DNA from 2 places in the Pediococcus claussenii ATCC BAA-344 genome. Region 1 is predicted to be linked to the other one. Evidence: predicted binding sites of a transcription regulator. Region 1 holds the regulator's gene; the other holds the start of a gene.
What was found. Region 1 encodes LexA, which represses DNA repair genes until DNA is damaged. Its sites were predicted from a motif close to CNAACANNTGTTNG; they were not measured.

Region 1 (11,265 bases):
AACCCTAGAATAATAGACACAATAGATTCTAAAGTCAATCTTTATGTTTTTTACTATATTTTATGAAAAAGTAAAGAAGAATTACAAATTTTGAATATTCAATTATAATTAATATATCAAGACAATAGAACGGAGAAAAATTTATGAACATAGGTATTGATAAGATAGGTTTTTTTACAAGTGATTTATTTTTAGATATGGCAGAGTTAGCCACTGCAAGAAATGAGGATCCAAATAAATATTTAATTGGAATTGGGCAAAAAAAGGCGGCCGTAATCCGTAATTCTCAAGATTCTGTGACACTCGCAGCAAATGCAGCTTCTAAAATTATTGATGACGCAGATCGCCAAAAAATTGATTTAATACTTTTTGGCACGGAATCTGGAGTTGATAATTCAAAATCAGGATCAGTGTATTTACAGCATTTATTAGGCATTAATCAATCTGCAAGTGGAGTCGAGTTAAAACAAGCTTGCTTTGGCTTAACAGCGGGTATCAGATTAGCAATGGGCCATATAATGATGAAGCCAGACAGTAGGGTTTTATTAGTTGGCTCTGACATCGCAAGATATGGGCTTCATAGTTCAGGCGAAGTAACCCAAGGTGGAGGAGCAGTTGCAATGATAATGAGTGCAAATCCACGCATTATGACTATCTCAAAAGAATATTCACATTACACGAAGGATATTATGGATTTTTGGAGACCACTCGGATTTTCGGAAGCTTTGGTGGATGGCAAATACTCTTCGGATGAGTTTATTCAGTTTTTTCTAAAAACTTATAATGCGTATAAAGATATGACAAAGTTAGAATCATCCGATTTTGAGGCATTGGTATTTCATCTTCCGTTCACCAAAATGGGATATAAGGCACTACGAGCGGGAATTGAAGATGAAACAGTTGAAGAACAAAATCGGTTATTTGAGGCCTTTGATGAATCCAAACAACTATCACAGATTGTGGGGAATTTATATACCGGTTCTTTATACTTGAGTTTGATTTCACTTCTGATTAATCGAGAACTTAAGCAAAATGACATAATTGGTTTGTTTAGCTATGGCTCAGGGGCCGAGGGAGAATTCTTTAGTGGTAAGATTAACAATTATGACAAGCAATCTTTAATTGAAAGTTTGAAGTGGTTAGATCAGCGTAAGCAAGTGACTGTTAAAGAATACGAAAGAATCTACCTGAGCGCAATGTTGGATAGTGATGATTTTGAAACTGATTATAGAGAAGATCCAGCAAAATTTATTTTAAAAGGGCAAAAAAATCATCAAAGAATTTACGGGGAACATTGATGATTATAAAAAAAATGGTACTAAAGCAAAGAGATGGATGCTTTAGTACCACTTTTTATTAATTCGCTATTTACTGAAAAAGTTATATGTTACATTTTGATCCTTAACGGCCAAAAGTTTTTGATTTGCTTTATCAGGATTTAACAGTTGTAGGGTGTATCCCTTGCCAAGGTCGTTTTCGATTGATTTGGATGTTGTTTTAAAGTTTGTAACCATCTGATCAAAGTTTGCTTCATTGGCCTGATTAGGATTGGCAATAATTTGACGAAGTGGCTTCACGAAACTAGAAGCGGTTGGTAACAAGGAATAAGTTTTAGTAGAACCGTCAAAACTTACTTTACCAATGGACTTATAACTTTCTCTAACGGAGTTAAGGATTGAATTTTCTGATAATTCTTGCTTAGCTTCACTTTGGCTGGAACTATTATCGGTTAATTGATTTAACGGAAGCTTGTTTGTAAGACTATCCGCACTAGTGCTATCTACTTGCGCTGATTGATGGTCTCCCTGTTTTAGAGCTTTTGGAACTTGGAGAGATGAATATAATAACCCGGCCCCGACCAATAAAGTCAATAGAATGGTCAAAAGGGGATTTTCTCGGTTTGTGATAACCATTGCAACCCGAAACAACAATAGTATAAAAGCGATACCTAAAATTATTGCCAAATAAAGCATACGTTTCTCCTTATCATTTTTCACCATTATACATGTTCAACATTATAATCGGCAAATTCACAATAAAATCTAATAATAAGCATATATATTTACTTATTTTATAATATAGTAACTATAAAATGAGGTGAAACAGATGGGGATGACTTTTGAAAAGGGCACTTTGGTTAAATGTCGATATGTTGAATCAATGTTAAACCCAATTATAGGTAGGGTTTTGAATCAATTAGGAGATACAGTAATTATTGAAGTTCTGCACTATTCTGAGGTTGACCGAATCAAATTGAAAAGGAAAAAATATCTTCTTGAATTAAAAATAGTTCATTGTGAAGCGATAAAAATTCGCAAAATGAAAAAAGTTCAAAATAAAAGATATTAAAAGGGGTCAGGCAACACTAAAGAATAATTTTTTCTATGCCCAAATAATAAAAATACGAGAAATAAGGCAAGTGATTTCGCTTTTTAAACTCATCACTTTTCAACTTATATCTCGCTTACTTTATTGTCTCGAATAAATAATAGTTAAAAAATCTGATTCCGAAACAAACCAACAACCTTACCCAGGATAGTCACATTTGAAAGAATAATTGGTTGCATAGTGTCATTTTCGGGTTGTAGTCGAATATGATCAATTTCTTTGAAGAATCGCTTGCAGGTAGCCTCATCATCCTCAGTCATTGCAATCACAATATCTCCATTATCAGCGCTTTGTTGTCGGCGAACAATAACTTGATCACCAGAAAGAATTCCAGCGTTAATCATACTCTCCCCACGAATGGTTAACATGAAGAGGTCTTTTTGGCTCTCCTTGTACTCATCAGGGACGGGAAAATAATCGGTTGCTTCTTCAACAGCTAAAATTGGTTGCCCAGCAGTTACTACACCAAGCATTGGAATAGTATCTTCGTTGGTTTCAATTCCAAGTTCTTCCAATCCAGCTGCCGTAACCTCAAGAGCTCTGGGTTTAGTAGGATCTTTTTGTAAGAAGCCCTTTTTTTCGAGTCGTGAAATATGACCATGGACTGTTGAGGTAGAGGATAAACCGACTGCTTCACCAATTTCGCGAACAGTCGGAGGATACCCTTTTTCAGTAACTTTTTCATGAATAAATTGTAAAACAGCAAATTGCTTGTCACCAACTTTTACAGTCATTGCGTAACTCCTTAATTTATTTAACATAATCATACCATGTCCAACTTTCCTAATCAAACTTATGTTCGTATTTTTTGCTTTTTGATCTTTCATGGTAGTATTATTATAAAAAAGATTGGAGTGTGGAGTATGGCTGATCAAGAAATGCAAAAGTTAATTAAAAGAATTAATGAATTAGCAAAAAAAGCCAAAGAAGATGGCTTGAGTGATCTTGAAATCATTGAACGTAAAGATTTACGCCAAAAATATTTAAAGAAATTTCGCGAGAGTTTTCGTAGTCAGGTAGAAATGATGCAGATTTTTGATAAAGATGGTAAAGAAGTTACTCCCCAAAAAGTCAAAGACGCCCAGCGAAAAAAGGGGTTGCGTGATTAATTTTTTCTTCCGTTTTATTGTTTTTTTGTGTAGTATATAAGATATGTAACAGTGTAAGGAGGAATTAACGTGTCAACTGGAATTTGGATTGCAATAGTAGTTGTTGCTGCATTAATTGGTGCAGTAGCTGGTTTTTTCATTGCTCGTCGATACATGGAGACTTATCTTAAGAATAATCCTCCAATCAATGAAGAGATGTTGCGGACGATGATGTTACAGATGGGACAAAAACCGTCACAAAAGAAATTACATCAAATGATGACTTCAATGCAGAATCAAGCCAAGAAGGGCTAATTTGTTTGTAAGATTGCTAAATAATAACTATAAAAAAGAGGCCAGAAAAATTTTGGCCTCTTTTTTATAGTTATTATTTTTTGGAAGAGACATCAACATATTTAAATGCCGGGTCAATTTCTCGATCAAGTGATATAAATTCAGCATTTAGTTGAGACTCAAGAGTTGCTAAATTCTCTTCGTTCATTCTCATTTTTTTGTCAATTTGAATTGGTTTTCCAAAGGCAATTTTTATTTTACGACGTGAAAATAGGCTTTTAAATGTTAGTGGCCCTTGGTAAACCGCTGGAACAATTGGCACTCCAGCAAGTTTAGCGATTACAAATGCGCCACTTTTAAGTTCTTCAGAATGGCGGGTTCCTGACGGAAATATGATTGTTGAAAGATTGCTATTTTTCAGCAACTTTACTGGTATTTTTATTGCAGATGGTCCAGGATGTTGCCTATCAACGGGAAAAGCATTTAAACTAGTTATTAACCAGCTTAAAAATTTATTTTTAAATAATTCTTGTTTGGCCATAAACGCAAACTTTTTGGGCGATGCCGCCATTGCATATAAAACAGGATCAAACCAAGTACGATGAGGTGCGACTAAAATATAGTTTCCCTTGGGAAGTTGTTCCTTGTTGTATGACCTTGGTATGCCATTGATTAGATATATTAAGGCGAAAACGATTCCGCGGATAATTGAATAGAACATTTGATTTTTTTCCTTTTTTTTGTAATATTTACTTCAGTCAGTATGACGAATTTTAGGAAAAGTTTCAACAAGTTGGAGAGTAGTTTTGAAGCCAAAAATAAAAATAAATGAACGTATAGATCAATTATATAGCAGTGACGTTAAAATTATACAGAGCTCGCAAGTGTTTTCATTTTCTCTTGATGCCGTTCTGTTAGCTCATTTCACTAATTTAAACGCAAAACATGATAGGAATATTGTTGACTTATGTGCGGGTAACGGAGCTGTTGGTCTCTTTTTATCTCCAAAGACCGAAGCAAGAGTTACATTGGTAGAAATTCAGTCACTTTTGGCCGATATGGCTAGTAGAAGTATTCAGTTAAATAATTTAGAAAATAGGTTCCATGTTGTTAATGATAGTATTGCTAATATTTTTAAATATTTGTCTAGTGATTCAATTGACGTGGTAACCTGCAACCCGCCATATTTTGTTAACAGGGAACAAAGCATTAAAAATGCAAATAAATATCTCACGATTGCTAGACATGAAGTATTAACGTCCCTGAGTGAAGTATTAGATGTATCATCGCGATTGTTGAAGATGAACGGAAAGCTGTTCATGGTGCACAGGCCGGAAAGATTAGATGATATTTTATTTGAATTGAAGGCGCATCGCCTTGCACCAAAAAGGATTCAATTTGTGTATCCACACGTTAATGATAATGCTAACATGGTTTTAATTGAAGCTATCAAAGACGGTGGCCCGAATGGGGTAAAGATTATTCCGCCAATAATTACGTATTCAGGAAGTGATTATTCTAAAGAGGTTGAAACAATACTATATGGAAATACCGATTAAAAATGGTTTCTATTTTTATGTTCTACTTTGTCATGATGGTTCATTATATGGAGGGTATACCGTTAATATTATTAATCGTGTAACAACACATAACTCTGGAAATGGTGCCAAATATACTAAACCATCAAGTAGAAGACCCGTCCAGCTTTTATACTTTGAACAATTTGAGAATCAACATGACGCCTTAAGTGCTGAATATAAATTCAAACATCAAAGTCGACAAAAAAAGATTGAATTTTTAAAACTTAAAAATGTTTCTCTTTAATGGAGTTGATTACTGGTGTGTTATACTCAACCAAAACGGATGAAAGAGGTAACAAACGATGAAAATAACGGCATATGGTATTCGAGAAGATGAACGACCATATTTAAATGAATGGCAAGAAAAAAACAATATTGAAGTTCAAGCTGTTAGTGAATTACTGGATTCTGAGACGCTGGAATTAGCAAAGGGCTCTGATGGTGTCGTTGCATTTCAACAAAAGCCTTATACTGATGATATTTTTAGTAAAATGAACCGGTTCGGAATTCATGCTTTTTCATTGCGAAATGTGGGAGTAGACAATCTGTCTTTCAATGCATTGAAAGAGAATAATGTAATGTTGTCAAATGTCCCAGCATATTCACCTAATGCAATTGCAGAGTTATCGGTTACACAATTAATGGCATTAATTCGAAGAATTCCTGATTTTCAAGCAAAAATGAAAAGAGGGGATTTTCGCTGGGAACCAACTATTGCACTTGAGCTTAATCAAATGACTGTGGGTGTGATAGGTACTGGAAGAATTGGACGCGCCGCAATAGATATATTTAAAGGATTTGGCGCAAAAGTGATTTGCTATGATGTCTTTCTTAACCCTGAACTTGAAAAAGAAGGGGCGTATGTTGACACGGTTGAAGAACTTTACAAATCTGTTGATGTTGTAACGTTGCACGTTCCCGCATTGAAAGATAATTATCATATGCTTGATGACAAGGCATTTAATAGTATGAAGGATGGAGTGTTCGTTTTAAACTATTCTCGTGGTTCCTTAATTGATACGGCAGCTCTAATCAGAGGACTTGATAGTGGGAAAATTGCTGGAGTTGGATTAGACACTTACGAAAACGAAGTTGGTATTTTTGAGATAGATCATGAAGATCAGCCAATTGATGACGAGATGTTTAATAATTTAAATGCACGAAGAAATGTAATGATTACTCCTCATGCTGCATTTTATACTACTAATGCAGTTAAAAATATGGTCCAAGTGGCTTTAGACAATAATAGAAGCCTTATTGAAAACGGTACGTCCCAGAATCAGGTAGATTTGGGATAACTTCTCTAGAAAAAACTTGCTTTGAACGAGATGCTACGATACAATGATAAACGGTTTAGTAACCAAAACACACTAAGTTAGAGATTGAGGTAGTGCCGAAAGGTCCCGAAATCCACGAAGACTTAGGAGGAAAAAACTAGGAGGTAGAATAACATGCCTGTTATTTCTATGAAACAATTGTTAGAAGCCGGTGTTCATTTTGGACATCAAACCCGTCGCTGGAACCCTAAGATGAAGCCATACATTTTTACAGAACGTAATGGTATTTACATTATTGACTTACAAAAAACTGTTAAATTAGTTGATAATGCCTACAACTTCATTAAAGGTGTTGCCGCTGAAGATGGTATTGTACTTTTTGTTGGTACAAAGAAACAAGCACAAAATGCAATCGAAGAAGAGGCAAAACGTGCTGGTCAATTCTATGTTAACCATCGCTGGTTAGGTGGAACTTTAACAAACTGGAACACAATTCAAAAACGTATCAAGCGTCTTAAAGATCTTAAAAAGATGGCTGAAGATGGTACTTTTGATCGTCTTCCAAAAAAAGAAGTTGCTCTTTTAAATAAACAAAAAGATAAGCTTGAAAAATTCTTGGGTGGTATTGAAGATATGCCACGTATTCCAGATGTTATGTTTATCGTTGATCCTCGTAAGGAGCAGATTGCAGTTCAAGAAGCTGAAAAACTTAACATTCCTGTTGTTGCAATGGTTGATACTAACTCTGATCCCGATCAAGTAGATGTAATTATTCCTTCTAACGATGATGCTATTCGTGCCGTACGTTTAATTACTGCTAAAATGGCTGACGCTGTTATTGAAGGTCGTCAAGGTGAAGATGATGTTGACGCTGCTGAAGAAGCTCCTGCTCAATCAGGCGTAAGCAAAGATTCTTTAGCTGATTTAAAGAAGTCAGTTGAAGAAGGATCAGATTCCGAAGAATAATAACACTCGGGCTGTCTCAGTTTTTGACCTTTTGGGCCGGAGATTGATGACAGCCTTTTATGTGAAATAATTATGAACTAGGAGGCCAGTATAATGGCAAGTATTTCTGCAAAACAAGTTAAAGAATTACGTGATAAGATCGGTGTCGGCATGATGGATGCCAAAAAAGCCTTAGTTGAAACAGAGGGCGACATGGAAAAAGCAATTGATTTTCTTCGTGAAAAAGGGATCGCCAAGGCTGCTAAGAAGAGCGACCGAGTAGCCGCAGAAGGCTTGGCTGATGTTGAGTCACATAATAATGCTGCTGCTATCGTAGAAGTTAACTCTGAAACAGATTTTGTTGCTTCTAATGATCGTTTTGTCGACCTTGTAAAAGAAATCGCATCACAAGTTGCTTTAGAAAAGCCAGCCAACATAGAGGATGCTTTAGCACTTAAATCAACAAACGGAACGATTAATGATGACATCATTGAAGCAACTCAAGTAATTGGTGAAAAAATTTCACTTCGTCGTTTTGAAGTTGTTGAAAAAAATGATGGAGAACATTTTGGAGCATACCTACACATGGGTGGTAAGATTGCATCTCTTGTTGTTCTTGAAGGTGCTGATGAAGAAACTGCTAAAGATGTTGCAATGCACGTTGCCGCTATTAATCCAAAGTATGTAAATCGTGACCAAGTTCCAAGCGAAGTTTTGGAACACGAACGTGAAGTGCTTACAAAGGAAGCTGAAACGGAAGGCAAGCCTGCTAATATCATCGAAAAGATGGTTGAAGGTCGGTTAAATAAGTTCTTATCTGAGATGAGCCTTGACGATCAAGAATTCGTTAAGGATCCAGATCAAACAGTTGCTAAATATGTCGCTTCTAAAGGCGGTAAGGTTAAATCATTTATCCGTTACGAAGTCGGTGAGGGTATAGAAAAGAAGAATGTTGATTTTGCCGAAGAAGTTAGAAAAGAAATGGGCAAATAATATATATTAAAAAAGGGAATCGTAGCGATTCCCTTTTTTTATGCCTTCATTAGCAGTTACAGTACGTTACTTTTGACAAACTTTATTTTAAAACAAAGTATTTTATAAAAATTACATTAAGAACGGTTCAACAATTTTTAACTTTTAGTAATTATGAAATTGTGGCTACCATTTCCCAGTTTCGCAGCAAGTTGGATTATGATAGAATTGGTAATGGAATTAATATAGGAGGCTGTATCTATGTCTGAAGTTAAATATAAAAGAGTTATTATGAAATTAAGTGGTGAGGCTTTAGCAGGTGACAAAAAAACTGGTATTAATCCACCAGTGATTCAAAAAGTTGCTGAAGAATTAAAAGATGTTCATGATATGGGCGTTCAGATCGCTATCGTTGTCGGCGGCGGAAATATGTGGCGTGGTGAAACCGGTGAACAAATGGGAATGGAACGTGTTCAGGCCGACTATATTGGTATGCTGGGAACCGTAATGAATGCCTTAGCACTTCAAGATAGTTTGGAGTCCTTAGGTGTGCCAACCAGGGTTCAAACATCTATTGAGATGCGTCAAATTGCAGAACCTTATATTCGACGTAAAGCAGTTCGTCATCTTGAAAAGAATCGGATTGTTATTTTTGCAGCTGGAACTGGTAGTCCTTATTTTTCAACTGATACCACGGCTGCCTTACGGGCAGCTGAAATTGGTGCCGAGGCTATTTTAATGGCAAAAAACGGTGTCGATGGGGTGTATTCTGCTGATCCTAACATAGACACAAACGCTACGAAGTTTGATGAATTAACTCACATGGATATAATTGACAAGGGCTTAAATGTTATGGATACAACCGCAAGTTCTCTTTCAATGGAAAACAATATTCCTTTGGTAGTATTCAATCTTAACCAAACAGGTAATATCAAAAGAGTTGTTATTGGCGAAAATATTGGAACGACTGTCAAGGGGGAATAGTAATGGCTGGAAAAGATATTTTAGATAAAAATAAAAATCGGATGGGTAAAGCACATGAGGCATTAGAACGTGAGCTCGGTTCTATCCGTGCAGGACGAGCTAATGCAGCATTGTTAGATCGAATAGAAATTAGTTACTATGGTGCACCGACACCACTTAACCAAATGGCATCAATTTCAATTCCAGAACCTCGGGTTTTGTTAGTTACTCCATTTGATAAATCCGTTTTGGGAGATGTCGAACAAGCAATTTTAACTTCTGATTTAGGAATCAATCCGGCAAATGATGGTTCAGCTATTCGTTTGGTTATTCCTCAATTGACCGAAGAAACTCGTAAAGATCTTGCTAAAAATGTTAAGGCTGAAGGTGAAAAGGCTAAAATCGCAGTTCGCAATATCCGTCGTGATATGATGGATGACCTTAAAAAAGGTAATAAAAAGGGTGATTTTAATGATGATGAATTTCATAATTTAGAAGATCAAGCTCAAAAAATCACGGATGATGCAATTAAAAAAGTTGATGAGATCGTTTCAACTAAAGAAAAAGAAGTATTAGCCGGTTAATTTTTTAATACAGGTTGAAAGTTCAAATTAGTTTTCTTAACTATTTAATCTGGTTGGTTCGGAGTGAAAAACGAGGTTATGTTTTTGTCCGAACCACTTTTTATTTAGTGGGTTTACACGATTTGATTGGGTCTGAAATTTAATTTTAAAGTATTTTGATAAGTTGAGGAATTATTGTGAATGATTCAAATGAGATTTTTTTAAATGAGAATATTCCAAACCATATTGCAATTATTATGGATGGAAATGGGCGATGGGCAAAGAGACGTCATCTTCCCCGTGTTGCTGGTCATAAGAGGGGAATGGATGTAGTGAAAATAGTCACTCAAGAGGCATCCAATCTTGGTGTTAGAGTGCTTACCTTATATGCCTTTTCGACGGAAAATTGGAAGAGACCTAGTTCAGAAGTTTCTTTTTTGATGAAGTTACCGATTGACTTTTTTGGAACGTTTGTTCCAGATTTAATTGAACAAAATATAAGAGTCCAAGTAATGGGCGATGTTACTAAGTTACCAAAGGATACCCAGAAATCAGTTCGTGATGCTGTTGCACAAACTAGTCGAAATACCGGAATGATTCTTAATTTTGCCTTGAATTATGGTGGACGTGACGAAATAATTCAAGCTGTTCAGTCAATTGCGGAGCAAGTTAGTGGTAAACAGCTCATCCCAGAACAAATCGATGCCAAATTATTTGCAAAGAATTTAATGACCAATCAACTTGGTGAACTAGCAGACCCAGATTTATTGATTAGGACTAGTGGTGAAGAAAGAATTTCAAATTTCTTACTTTGGCAAATTGCTTATAGTGAGATGGTCTTTACAGACACTTTATGGCCTGATTTTGATGAGCAAGAATTAAAAAATTGTATTCAACAATTTCAAAAACGTGACCGCCGCTTTGGCGGTATAAAGAAATGAGGCTATTAGAGAGATGAGACAACGAGTAATTACAGCAGTTATTGCTTTAGTTATTTTTATTCCCATTATTATTTTGGGAGGGCCATGGATTGAGGTGGCCGCACTGGCTTTGGCAGGTGTTGCAATGAGTGAAGTCTTAATGATGAAGAAGATTTTGTTAATCAGCCCGGAAGCAACAATTAGCATTTTAGGTACTTTGTTTTTAGTATCAAATGATAAATGGTATGGTTTTTTACCAAGTCAATTTAACAAAC
Region 2 (11,265 bases), 450 kb from region 1:
AAATCGATTTTGGGCCCAGATCTTGCTAAAGAAATGTATGATAGTTCCACTCAGTTTGGAGCAGAATATAGTTACGGCAGTGTAGAATCTGTTGTTAATGATGGTGACACTAAGACAATCACAACTGATATGGGTGATGAATTTATTACAAAAGTCCTAATCATCGGTACAGGTTCTGAATATAAAAAGCTAGGAGTTCCTGGTGAAGAAGACTTTAGTGGACGTGGCGTTTCATACTGTGCAGTTTGTGATGGTGCCTTCTTTAAAGGAATGCATTTAGTAGTAATTGGCGGTGGTGATTCAGCAATTGAAGAAGGAATTTATCTTACTCAATTAGCCTCGAAGGTTACTGTTATTCATCGACGTGATCAACTACGTGCACAAAAAATAACTCAACAACGTGCTTTTGACAACGATAAAATGGAATTCGTTTGGAACAGTAATGTGACTGAGATTGTTGGCGATGACAAGGTTGAAGGAGTTAAAGTTAACAATAACAAAACTGGCGAAGATAGTTTTATTGACGCATCTGGTGTATTTATTTACGTGGGTGTTCAACCAATGACTGCGCCGTTTAAGGGTCTTGGTATCTTAGATGAAGACGGATGGATTCCAACAGATGAATTAATGCACACTAAAGTTCCTGGCATATTTGCAGTCGGTGACGTTCGTAAGAAGAATCTTCGTCAAATTGCGACTGCGGTCGGCGAAGGTGGCACAGCAGCACAACAAGCTTTTGATTATATTCAAGAAATTAATAGTAAGCAAAACGTTTAAAAACATAACTTTATTAAGTTCAACGCTTGAAAGAGCGCACTTAATAAAGTTTTTTTGTTATCATACAATAGTGTTATGAGAACGTTTTTTTGAAGAATTATGGTACTATTTATTTGAAAAATAAATATTTTTGGGGTGTAAGTATGGCTAGTAATACTGGAAAAATGGGATTTTGGTCTGTCTTCTTTTTAGGTGTAAATGGCATTATTGGATCTGGGATTTTTTTGCTACCGGGAAATATGTATAAATTAACAGGTAATAACAGTATTTGGTTAGTTGCACTTGCGGGACTTTCTGCTTTGACAATTGCGCTCTGTTTTGCGGATATGGCGAGTCGTTTTACTGGTAACGGGGCTGCTTGGCTATATACCTACAATGCATTTGGCCGTTTTCCAGGATTTGAAATTGGTTTCTTCTCTTGGATACAAGGTGTAATAACGATTGCAGCAGAGGTTGCCGCATTTTTAAGTGTGCTGAGAGAAGTTGTTCCAGCTGCTAATAGCGTGATGGTCTACAACATAATTGGAACGTTACTTATAGTGGGACTAGCCGTATTAAACTTATTAGGTCCTAAGTTTTCTGATTGGTCGGATAATGTAGCGACTGTGATGAAGATGCTAGTTTTAGCGGTTTTTATAATTATTGGTATTTGGAGTATAAAGAGTATTAACTTTTCGAAAAGTGGTGTGTATCCGATTGGCAATTATAATAATGCTTTTAATATAATTTTCTATATGTTTTCTGGATTTTCCTTTTTGCCAATTGCAGCAAGTGATATGAAAAATTCCGAAAAGAATTTACCACGAGCTTTAATATCAGTGATTATCACGGTAACTGCAATCTACGCTCTTACACAATTTGTAGCAATCGGTGTTTTGGGAACAAAAATCATGAGTAGTAATACACCTTTGGCGTTGGCACTCGCCGTTGCTTTAGGCCCTGTGGGTAAATTATTGATTGTTGGCGGTATGTTAATATCAATTTTGGGTGTAGCTATCTCTGTTTCGTTTAGTACTCCCTTTGTTGCATCTTCGCTAGCAAATGAACACCAATTATTACCGAGTATTCTTGGAATAAAAACGAAGGAGGGTACGCCTTGGGTTGCAATCGCTATAACTTCGGGTCTAAGCATCTTATTGTTACTAAGCGGTAGCTATTTATTTTTGGTATCCAGTGTTGTAGTTGTTTCATTAATTCAGTACATTGCTACGTCACTTGCAACGATCAAAATTCAGCGTGTTGACAAATCCGACAAAGACGGATGGCGTTTGCCAGGAGGAATGACGATTCCAATTATAGCAATTTTACTATGTTTATATATTTTTTCTGGAATAACTTTTAAAGTTGTTATTTTTGGTATTGTTAGTGCTTTATTGGGGATTATACTTTATGCTCTCGATGATCATAAAGCTAAATAAATTGAACTAATCCGAATTTATTATTAAGTGCCTTAATTATAAAATTTAAAACTTCTCGCCCGTTCTTCAGTAGTGTATACTTAGGTCATAATAAGGTTTGGAGGCGCTTAAATTGAGTTGGAAAGACACAATGGAACTATGGCAGAATTACGATGAGTTGGATCCCAAGTTGAAGGGTGAGTTAGCTGAATTATCTCAAGATCCTGAAGCTGCGGAAGAAGCTTTTTACGCTCCAATGGAATTTGGAACGGCCGGGATGCGTGGGGTTATGGGACCAGGTATTAACAGAATGAATATTTACACGGTTCGTCAGGCCACGGAAGGCTTAGCTCAGTTTATGGATACTCTACCTCAAGCTGAACAACAACAAGGGGTTGCAATTAGTTTCGATTCCCGATATCACTCAAAAGAGTTTGCTCTTGAAGCCGCTGGTGTACTTGGTGAACACGGAATTCCAAGTTTTGTGTTTGATGATATTCGTCCAACACCAGAGTTATCTTATGCTGTTAGAGAGTTAGGGACTTATGCGGGGGTCATGATTACCGCTAGTCATAATCCTAAACAATATAATGGATACAAAATTTACGGTCCAGATGGTGGTCAGATGCCACCAGAAGAATCGGATCGCATTACAGGCTACATTCGAAAAGTAACAGATATTTTTGCTGTTAAATCAATGACACAAGAAAAATTACGGGCAAGGGGATTGATGTCCTTAATTGGCGAAGATGTTGACTTGAAATATTTGTCAGAAATCAAAAAGGTTTCATTGAATCATGAATTAATTAAAAAATTCGGTGCTAACATGAAGTTGATTTATTCACCACTTCACGGAACTGGTAAAGTAATCGGAAGTCGTGCATTGCAGAATGCGGGCTTCACAGATTACACAATGGTTCCGGAACAGGCGATTTCTGATCCAGAGTTTGCTACAGTTCCTTTTCCAAACCCAGAATTTGCCCAGGCTTTTGACTTAGCAATTGAACTAGGTAAGAAGCAAGACGCAGATTTGTTGATTGCAACCGATCCTGACGCTGATCGATTGGGGGCAGCAGTTCGTTTGCCTAATGGGGAGTATAAACTCCTGACAGGAAACCAGATTGCCGCTTTAATGTTAGATTATGTGTTAACTGCGCATGAACAAGCTGGTGATTTACCAAAGAATGCAGTTGCGGTTAAATCAATTGTATCAAGCGAATTTGCAACACGAATTGCTGAAGGACACCATGCTAAGATGATTGATGTCCTGACTGGATTTAAGTTTATCGCTGATCAAATTAAGAACTTTGAAGAAACTGGTGAACATACCTTTATGTTTGGTTTTGAGGAAAGCTATGGTTATCTTGTTCGTCCGTTTGTTAGGGATAAAGATGCTATTCAAGGTATCGTTTTACTTGCTGAAATAGCTGCATATTATCAAAGCAAAGGTCAAACCTTATACGATGGATTACAAAGCCTATTTGCAACTTATGGCTATCATGAAGAAAAAACAATTTCCAAAGATTTTCCGGGAGTTGATGGTAAAGAAAAAATGGATGCAATTATGAACCAATTCCGTTCAGAACATCCAACTGCGTTTGCTGGATATCAGGTTGTTAATTCACAAGATTTTGAAACTAGTGTTCAAGTTAATAAAGAGGGCAAAGAAAGCAAAATTGATTTGCCACAATCCAATGTGCTTAAATACACGTTAGATGATGGGACTTGGATTGCAATTCGTCCTTCAGGAACGGAGCCTAAGATTAAATTCTATGTGGGTACTGTTGGAGAAAGTGAAGAAGATGCCCTTAAAAAGGTTGATTTGTTTGAAGACAGCATTGATAAATTAGTAAAATAAATTAAAATATTTGATGTTAAAGCGGTAGTAAACTTGCGGGAAAATGCCCATCCAAGTTTGCTATCGCTTTCTCTTTTTTAAGCAACCTTTGAAGATGGCGAAAGTATGTTCGGTGTGATAGAATGTGTATAGATTTTTGATAGTGGCCAATTTAGATAGAAGTTAAGTGATGGGATTAACGTTAAGCGACGAATGATTATGAAATAAAAATCATTCGTCGTTCCCTTCTAGAGCAGATTATTAACTTTTTGATTAAGTGTAATTTAGACTGAAGAGAACTTAAATTTATTCTGGCTAAAAAAGTGGGGGGTATCGTATTAATGATTGAACGTGAGGATGATCGAAAGTTTCAATTAGTTTCAAAGTATAAGCCTACCGGGGATCAGCCCAAAGCAATAGAGGAACTAGTTAATGGACTTAATAAGGGTGAAAAGGAACAAATTTTGCTTGGCGCGACGGGAACGGGTAAGACTTTTACGATTTCTAATGTTATCCAACAGGTTAATCGACCAACCTTGGTGCTTTCACATAATAAAACATTGGCGGGGCAGTTGTACGGAGAATTTAAACAGTTTTTTCCCAACAATGCCGTTGAATATTTTGTTAGTTATTATGATTACTATCAACCGGAAGCATACGTTCCGTCCAGTGATACTTATATTGAGAAGGATTCATCAATTAATGATGAGATTGATGAATTACGTCACTCGGCAACTAGTTCTTTACTTGAGAGAAATGACGTTATTGTTGTGGCTTCTGTCTCAAGTATCTTTGGGTTGGGTGATCCACGAGAATATCGGGACCATGCTGTATCAATTCGAGTAGGCCAGGAGATTGGTAGGGATCAATTGCTTCGTCAGTTAGTTGATATTCAGTATGATCGTAATGATATTGATTTTCAACGTGGACGTTTTCGAGTGCACGGAGACGTTGTTGAGATTTTTCCAGCTGCAAGTGAAGCACATTCGATTCGTGTTGAGTTTTTTGGTGATGAGATTGATAGAATGCGGGAAGTTGATGCATTAACTGGTGAAATCATTGGGGATCGCGATCATATTACGGTTTTCCCCGCAACCCATTTCATGACTAATGAAGAGCGAATGGAAACAGCTATTAAGGGTATTGAAGATGAACTAAAAGTTAGATTAGATGAACTTGAAAAAGATGGGAAACTATTGGAGGCCCAAAGGTTAAAACAACGCACAACCTATGATTTAGAAATGTTACGTGAGATGGGGTATACCAGTGGCATCGAAAATTATTCACGCCATATGGACGGACGGAAACCGGGTGAACCACCATACACTCTATTAGACTTCTTCCCCGATGATTTTCTAGTCGTTGTGGATGAGTCACATGTTACGATGCCCCAGATTCGTGGAATGTACAATGGCGACAGAGCACGAAAACAACAGCTTGTTGATTATGGATTCAGGCTACCAAGCGCGCTGGATAATCGACCATTACGATTAGAAGAATTTGAGAAACATGTTAACCAGATTATATATATGTCGGCCACTCCAGGCGATTATGAGCAAGAACGTACGGATGATGTGGTTCAGCAAATTATTCGCCCAACTGGATTGTTGGATCCGATAATTGAAGTTCGACCGATTATGGGCCAAATGGATGACCTGCTAGGAGAAATAAACCAGCGTGCCGAGAAAAATGAACGTGTTTTTGTGACAACTTTAACAAAAAAGATGGCAGAAGATTTAACCGATTATCTGAAGGAAATGGGTGTAAAAGTTGCCTACTTACACAGTGATATTAAGACACTTGAAAGAACTAGAATTATTAGGGATCTCCGAACTGGGAAATACGATGTGTTAGTTGGAATTAATCTTCTACGTGAAGGAATTGATGTTCCAGAAGTTTCACTTGTGGCCATTTTAGACGCTGACAAGGAAGGATTTCTGCGTAATACTCGTTCTATGATTCAGGTTGCGGGAAGATCTGCCCGTAATGAAAATGGACATGTAATAATGTACGCTGATCGGGTTACTCGTTCAATGCAGGAAACAATTGATGAGACTGCACGTCGTCGGAGTATTCAGGAAGCATATAATGAAGAACACGGTATAACTCCGCATACAATTCAAAAATCGATTGGCGAACTAATCTCATCGACGAAGTCTGATGAAAATAAGGGTAAAAAGGACGACTTTTTGGATGTAGACTTCGCTGATATGAACAGGGAAGATCAGAGTAATATGATTGAGAACCTGGAAGACCAAATGCGAGCAGCTGCCAAGAAATTAGATTTTGAAAAAGCTGCTAATTTAAGAGATACCGTGTTGGAACTAAAGTCACAAATCGGGTAGGAGAATTAGGTTGGCAAACGATAAAATAGTTATTCATGGGGCAAGATCTCATAATTTAAAAGATATTGATGTAACAATTCCAAGGAATAAGATGGTTGTCGTAACTGGATTATCTGGGTCGGGTAAGAGCTCACTAGCTTTTGATACACTGTATGCTGAAGGACAACGACGATATGTAGAAAGTTTATCAGCATATGCACGTCAGTTTTTAGGACAAATGGATAAACCAGATGTGGATTCAATCGATGGACTTAGTCCTGCCATTTCAATTGATCAAAAAACAACTTCCAAGAATCCTCGTTCAACAGTGGGGACGGTTACGGAAATTAATGATTATCTTCGTCTCTTATGGGCGAGAGTTGGACATCCAATTTGTCCTAACGACGGCACGGAGATTACGAGTCAAACTGTTGAACAAATGGTTGATCGTGTATTAGCACTGGAAGAACGTACTCGCATCCAAATTATGTCACCAATTATTCGTGGAAAAAAGGGACAACACAAAAAAGTTTTTGAAAAGGTTAAGCGGGAAGGCTTTGTTAGAGTACAAGTTGACGGGGAAACATATGATGTTGACGAAGTTCCTGATCTAAATAAGAATCAAGCGCATACTATCGATGTAGTAGTTGACCGTGTTGTGGTAAAGGATGGAATACGTTCCCGGCTATTTGACTCTTTTGAAGCTGCCTTACGATTAAGCGACGGTTATGCGACGGCAGATATTTTAGATGGTGAACCGATTCTTTTTTCTGAACATTATTCTTGCCCTATTTGTGGTTTTACGGTTGGTGAGTTAGAGCCAAGATTGTTCTCATTTAATGCACCATTTGGGGCATGCCCAGATTGTGATGGGTTGGGTGTGAAGTTAGAAGTAGATACAGATTTAGTTGTACCAGACCCAAGCTTAACGTTACGCAAAGGAGCAATTGCACCTTGGAATCCTATTAGTTCACAATATTATCCATCTATGCTTGAACAAGCAGCTGAGAGTTTTGGAATTGATATGGATGTTCCCTTTGAGAATTTAAAAAAGTCAGAACAAGATATTGTTTTGTATGGTTCACAGGGTAAAAAATTTCATTTTCATTATGAAAATGATTTTGGCGGTGTGCGTGATGTCGATGCGGAGTTTGAAGGGGTTGTGAGTAACGTTAACAGGCGTTATGCTGAGACCAATAGCGACTTTACAAGGGACCAAATGCGACTATACATGCGTGAATTGACTTGTCAAACTTGTCATGGGTATCGTTTAAATCGTCAAGCACTTTCCGTAAAAATTGCTGGAAAGCATATTGGTGAGGTTTCTGAATTACCTGTTGATGAGAGCATTTTATTTTTTAAGGGTGTTGAATTATCAGATCAAGAATCACAAATTGCAGCTCCTGTACTGAAAGAAATCAATGATCGTTTAACGTTTTTAGGTAATGTTGGATTAGATTACTTAACGTTGAGCAGGTCAGCACGTACACTATCTGGTGGTGAGGCTCAACGAATTCGTTTAGCAACGCAGATTGGTTCGAATTTGTCTGGTGTACTTTATATTTTAGATGAACCTTCAATTGGGTTACATCAGCGTGATAATGATCGTCTAATTAGTTCCCTCAAAAAAATGCGTGATTTGGGGAATACATTAGTAATTGTTGAGCATGATGAAGATACCATGTTGGCATCTGATTATTTAATTGATATTGGGCCTGGTGCTGGTGAAAATGGGGGTCAAGTAATGGCTGCGGGAACTCCAAAGCAGGTTATGCGGTCAACAAAATCATTAACGGGACAGTATTTAGCTGGCAAGAAGTTTATACCGTTTAGTCCTGATAGGCGGAGTGGCAATGGTAAAAAAATAAGATTGACTGGTGCTAGTGAAAATAACTTAAAGAACGTAAGTGTTGATTTCCCACTGGGCGAATTCATTGCAGTTACTGGAGTGTCTGGGTCAGGTAAGTCTACTTTAGTAAATATGGTATTAAAAAGGGCTTTAGCTCAAAAACTTAACAATAATTCTGAAAAACCTGGCAAGTTTAAAAAAATTACTGGTGTTGAAAATATTGAGAAAGTTATCAATATTGATCAAACTCCGATTGGTAGAACGCCTCGAAGCAATCCTGCGACATATACCAGTGTTTTTGACGATATAAGAGGTCTTTTTGCACAAACGAATGAGGCAAAATTAAGGGGATACACTAAGGGTCGCTTTAGTTTCAACGTAAAAGGTGGACGATGTGAGGCCTGTAAAGGTGATGGAATCCTTAAGATCGAGATGAACTTTTTACCAGATGTTTACGTGCCTTGCGAAGTCTGTCATGGGCAGCGCTATAACTCTGAGACCCTCGAGGTTAAGTATAAGGGGAAGAACATTGCTGAAGTACTGAATATGACAGTTGAAGAAGCAGCCAAGTATTTTGAAGCAATTCCGAAGATCGCCCGTAAGTTACAAACTATTATTGATGTCGGTTTAGGATACGTTCATTTGGGACAATCGGCTACAACTTTATCTGGTGGGGAAGCTCAACGAATGAAGTTAGCTGCCGAGTTGCATAAGAAAGCCAATGGACGCAATTTCTATATTCTTGATGAACCGACTACTGGACTGCATACCGATGATATTAAACGCTTATTGGATGTACTACAACGATTGGTTGATAATGGAAATACCGTATTAGTAATTGAACATAACCTGGACGTGATTAAAACGGCAGACCATTTAATCGATCTCGGACCTGAGGGAGGAGCTGGTGGCGGTGAAATTATTGCGACCGGGACTCCTGAAGATATCGCTAAGGCTTCCAACAGTTACACGGGACAGTATCTTAAACCAATTTTGGAGAGAGATTTAAACCGTATGAAAAAAATTAAATAAAATAATTATTGAAATGAACGCTTATAGATTATATTAAAAATCTTGGGGGTTCATTTTATTTTAAATGGTTTTAAAATTTTGAAAAGAAAAAAGAAACACCCGGGTGTGATATAATATGGAAAGGATTTACGAGGGGGAAATGAAATGGCAAAAAATTTACAGTTGGTAATCGTGACTGGAATGAGTGGTGCTGGAAAAACAGTAACCATGCAGAGCTTTGAAGATCTTGGATACTTTGTAGTTGATAACATGCCGCCAGCCTTACTACCGAAGTTTTTTGAATTGATAACCGAGGCTGGAAATATTGAAAAAGTGGCCCTAGTTGTAGATTTAAGGTCCCGTACGTTTTATGACCAACTCCTTTCAATGCTTACTGGCGATCGTCGTTTCGGGCAGGATGTCGATACAGAAATCCTATTCCTTGATGCTTCTGATGAAGAATTGATTGCTCGTTATAAAGAAACAAGGCGTGCTCATCCGTTGGCAATGGACGGACGAATCGCAGACGGTGTTCGAAAAGAACGTGAATTATTAGCGCCTCTAAAAACCGATTCACAATTTATTATTGATACGACAAAGATGACACCACGCGAATTACGTGAAAAAATTTTTGCTCATTTCTCAGATAATAAAACTGCTAAGTTTCATGTAGAAATTTTATCTTTCGGTTATAAGTATGGGCTTCCAATTGATGCTGATATTGTAATGGACGTAAGATTTTTGCCAAATCCTTACTATATTCCTGAGTTAAGAAATCATACTGGAATGGATAAAGATGTTTATGATTACGTAATGAATCAGCCAGCAACTGCCAAGTTTTATGAACATTTTATTGCATTACTCAAAGAGACACTTCCTGGATACGAAAAAGAAGGGAAATCTAATTTAACGATTGCAATTGGTTGTACAGGTGGACAACATCGTTCGGTAGCAATTGCCGAAAGGCTAGGCAGTGATTTGAAGGATATATATCCTACTCATGTTCAACACAGGGATGCGTTGAAGCGAAAGGAAACGGTAAACCGCTCATGATAATGGGGAAGAGGCCGAAAATAGTTGTAATTGGTGGAGGTACTGGGTTGCCAGTCGTCCTTAATGGATTACACAAGAAAAATGCTGACATAACAGCCATCGTGACCGTTGCAGATGACGGGGGTTCGTCTGGAATCATTCGAGATTATGTGAACGTTGTTCCGCCAGGGGATATTCGAAACGTAATGGTTGCATTGTCAGATTCTTCGAGTACCTTTAAAGATATTTTTCAATATCGGTTTAATAGTAATGACAGTTTTCTATCAGGTCATGCGATTGGAAATCTTATCATTGCTGCGCTATCAGAAATGAAGGGTGGCATTGGTGCTGCTATTCAAGAATTGTCAGAAATGATGGAAGTTAAGGGAAATGTTTTTCCTGCAAGCGATGAGCCACTTGTATTGCATGCCGAGTTCACAGATGGGACGCAACTTGCTGGTGAAGCGGAAATCACAGCTGCACATAAGACAATTCAGCGTATTTGGGTTGAAACCAATCCGTGGAGTGAAGTAAAGAAACCTAAAGCCATCAAAGGTGCTGTTCAAGCAATTTTAGAGGCCGATCAAATTATTTTAGGACCAGGTAGTTTATATACTAGTATTTTACCTAATTTGATGATTGACGATATTGGTCAAGCTGTTTTGAAAACTAATGCTGAGATTGTATATATCTGTAATATTATGACTCAAAAAGGTGAAACAATTGGATTTTCAGATGCTGATCATGTTCGCACCTTGAATAGACATTTGGGGAAAAATTTTGTTGATACTGTCCTTGTTAATACGAAAATTGTACCAGAAGATTATATGGATTTTCATCGTTATGACGAAGTTTCTAAACAAGTCACACATGATTTTAATGGCTTGCGCAAAATGGGATGTCGAGTTATTTCCGAGGACTTTTTGTTGTTAAGAGATGGTGGGGCCTTCCATAATGGAACACAAGTAGTAGAAGAATTGATGAATATTTGTAGTAATCCAAAGCGAAAATAAAAGGGAGGTGAGCGATTTGTCATAT

Region 2: a site for LexA is predicted at 4,131-4,144, ahead of uvrB (excinuclease ABC subunit UvrB). Genes of this name have one in related genera too.

The regions. Positions count from the first base shown of each region.
Region 1 covers NC_016605.1:993,322-1,004,586, reverse strand. The annotation lists gene PECL_RS04810 (hydroxymethylglutaryl-CoA synthase) at 144-1,298, shown strand; gene PECL_RS04805 (hypothetical protein) at 1,365-1,973, opposite strand; gene PECL_RS04800 (hypothetical protein) at 2,107-2,349, shown strand; gene lexA (transcriptional repressor LexA) at 2,493-3,122, opposite strand; gene PECL_RS04790 (DUF896 domain-containing protein) at 3,252-3,497, shown strand; gene PECL_RS04785 (YneF family protein) at 3,567-3,791, shown strand; gene PECL_RS04780 (lysophospholipid acyltransferase family protein) at 3,865-4,491, opposite strand; gene PECL_RS04775 (tRNA1(Val) (adenine(37)-N6)-methyltransferase) at 4,577-5,329, shown strand; gene PECL_RS04770 (GIY-YIG nuclease family protein) at 5,313-5,594, shown strand; gene PECL_RS04765 (D-2-hydroxyacid dehydrogenase) at 5,653-6,648, shown strand; gene rpsB (30S ribosomal protein S2) at 6,802-7,593, shown strand; gene tsf (translation elongation factor Ts) at 7,687-8,565, shown strand; gene pyrH (UMP kinase) at 8,806-9,528, shown strand; gene frr (ribosome recycling factor) at 9,531-10,091, shown strand; gene PECL_RS04740 (isoprenyl transferase) at 10,262-11,011, shown strand; gene PECL_RS04735 (phosphatidate cytidylyltransferase) at 11,025-11,265, shown strand, end outside.
Region 2 covers NC_016605.1:538,472-549,736, forward strand. The annotation lists gene trxB (thioredoxin-disulfide reductase) at 1-777, shown strand, start outside; gene PECL_RS02555 (APC family permease) at 921-2,195, shown strand; gene PECL_RS02560 (phospho-sugar mutase) at 2,308-4,032, shown strand; gene uvrB (excinuclease ABC subunit UvrB) at 4,353-6,356, shown strand; gene uvrA (excinuclease ABC subunit UvrA) at 6,367-9,216, shown strand; gene rapZ (RNase adapter RapZ) at 9,361-10,248, shown strand; gene PECL_RS02580 (gluconeogenesis factor YvcK family protein) at 10,245-11,240, shown strand; gene whiA (DNA-binding protein WhiA) at 11,257-11,265, shown strand, end outside.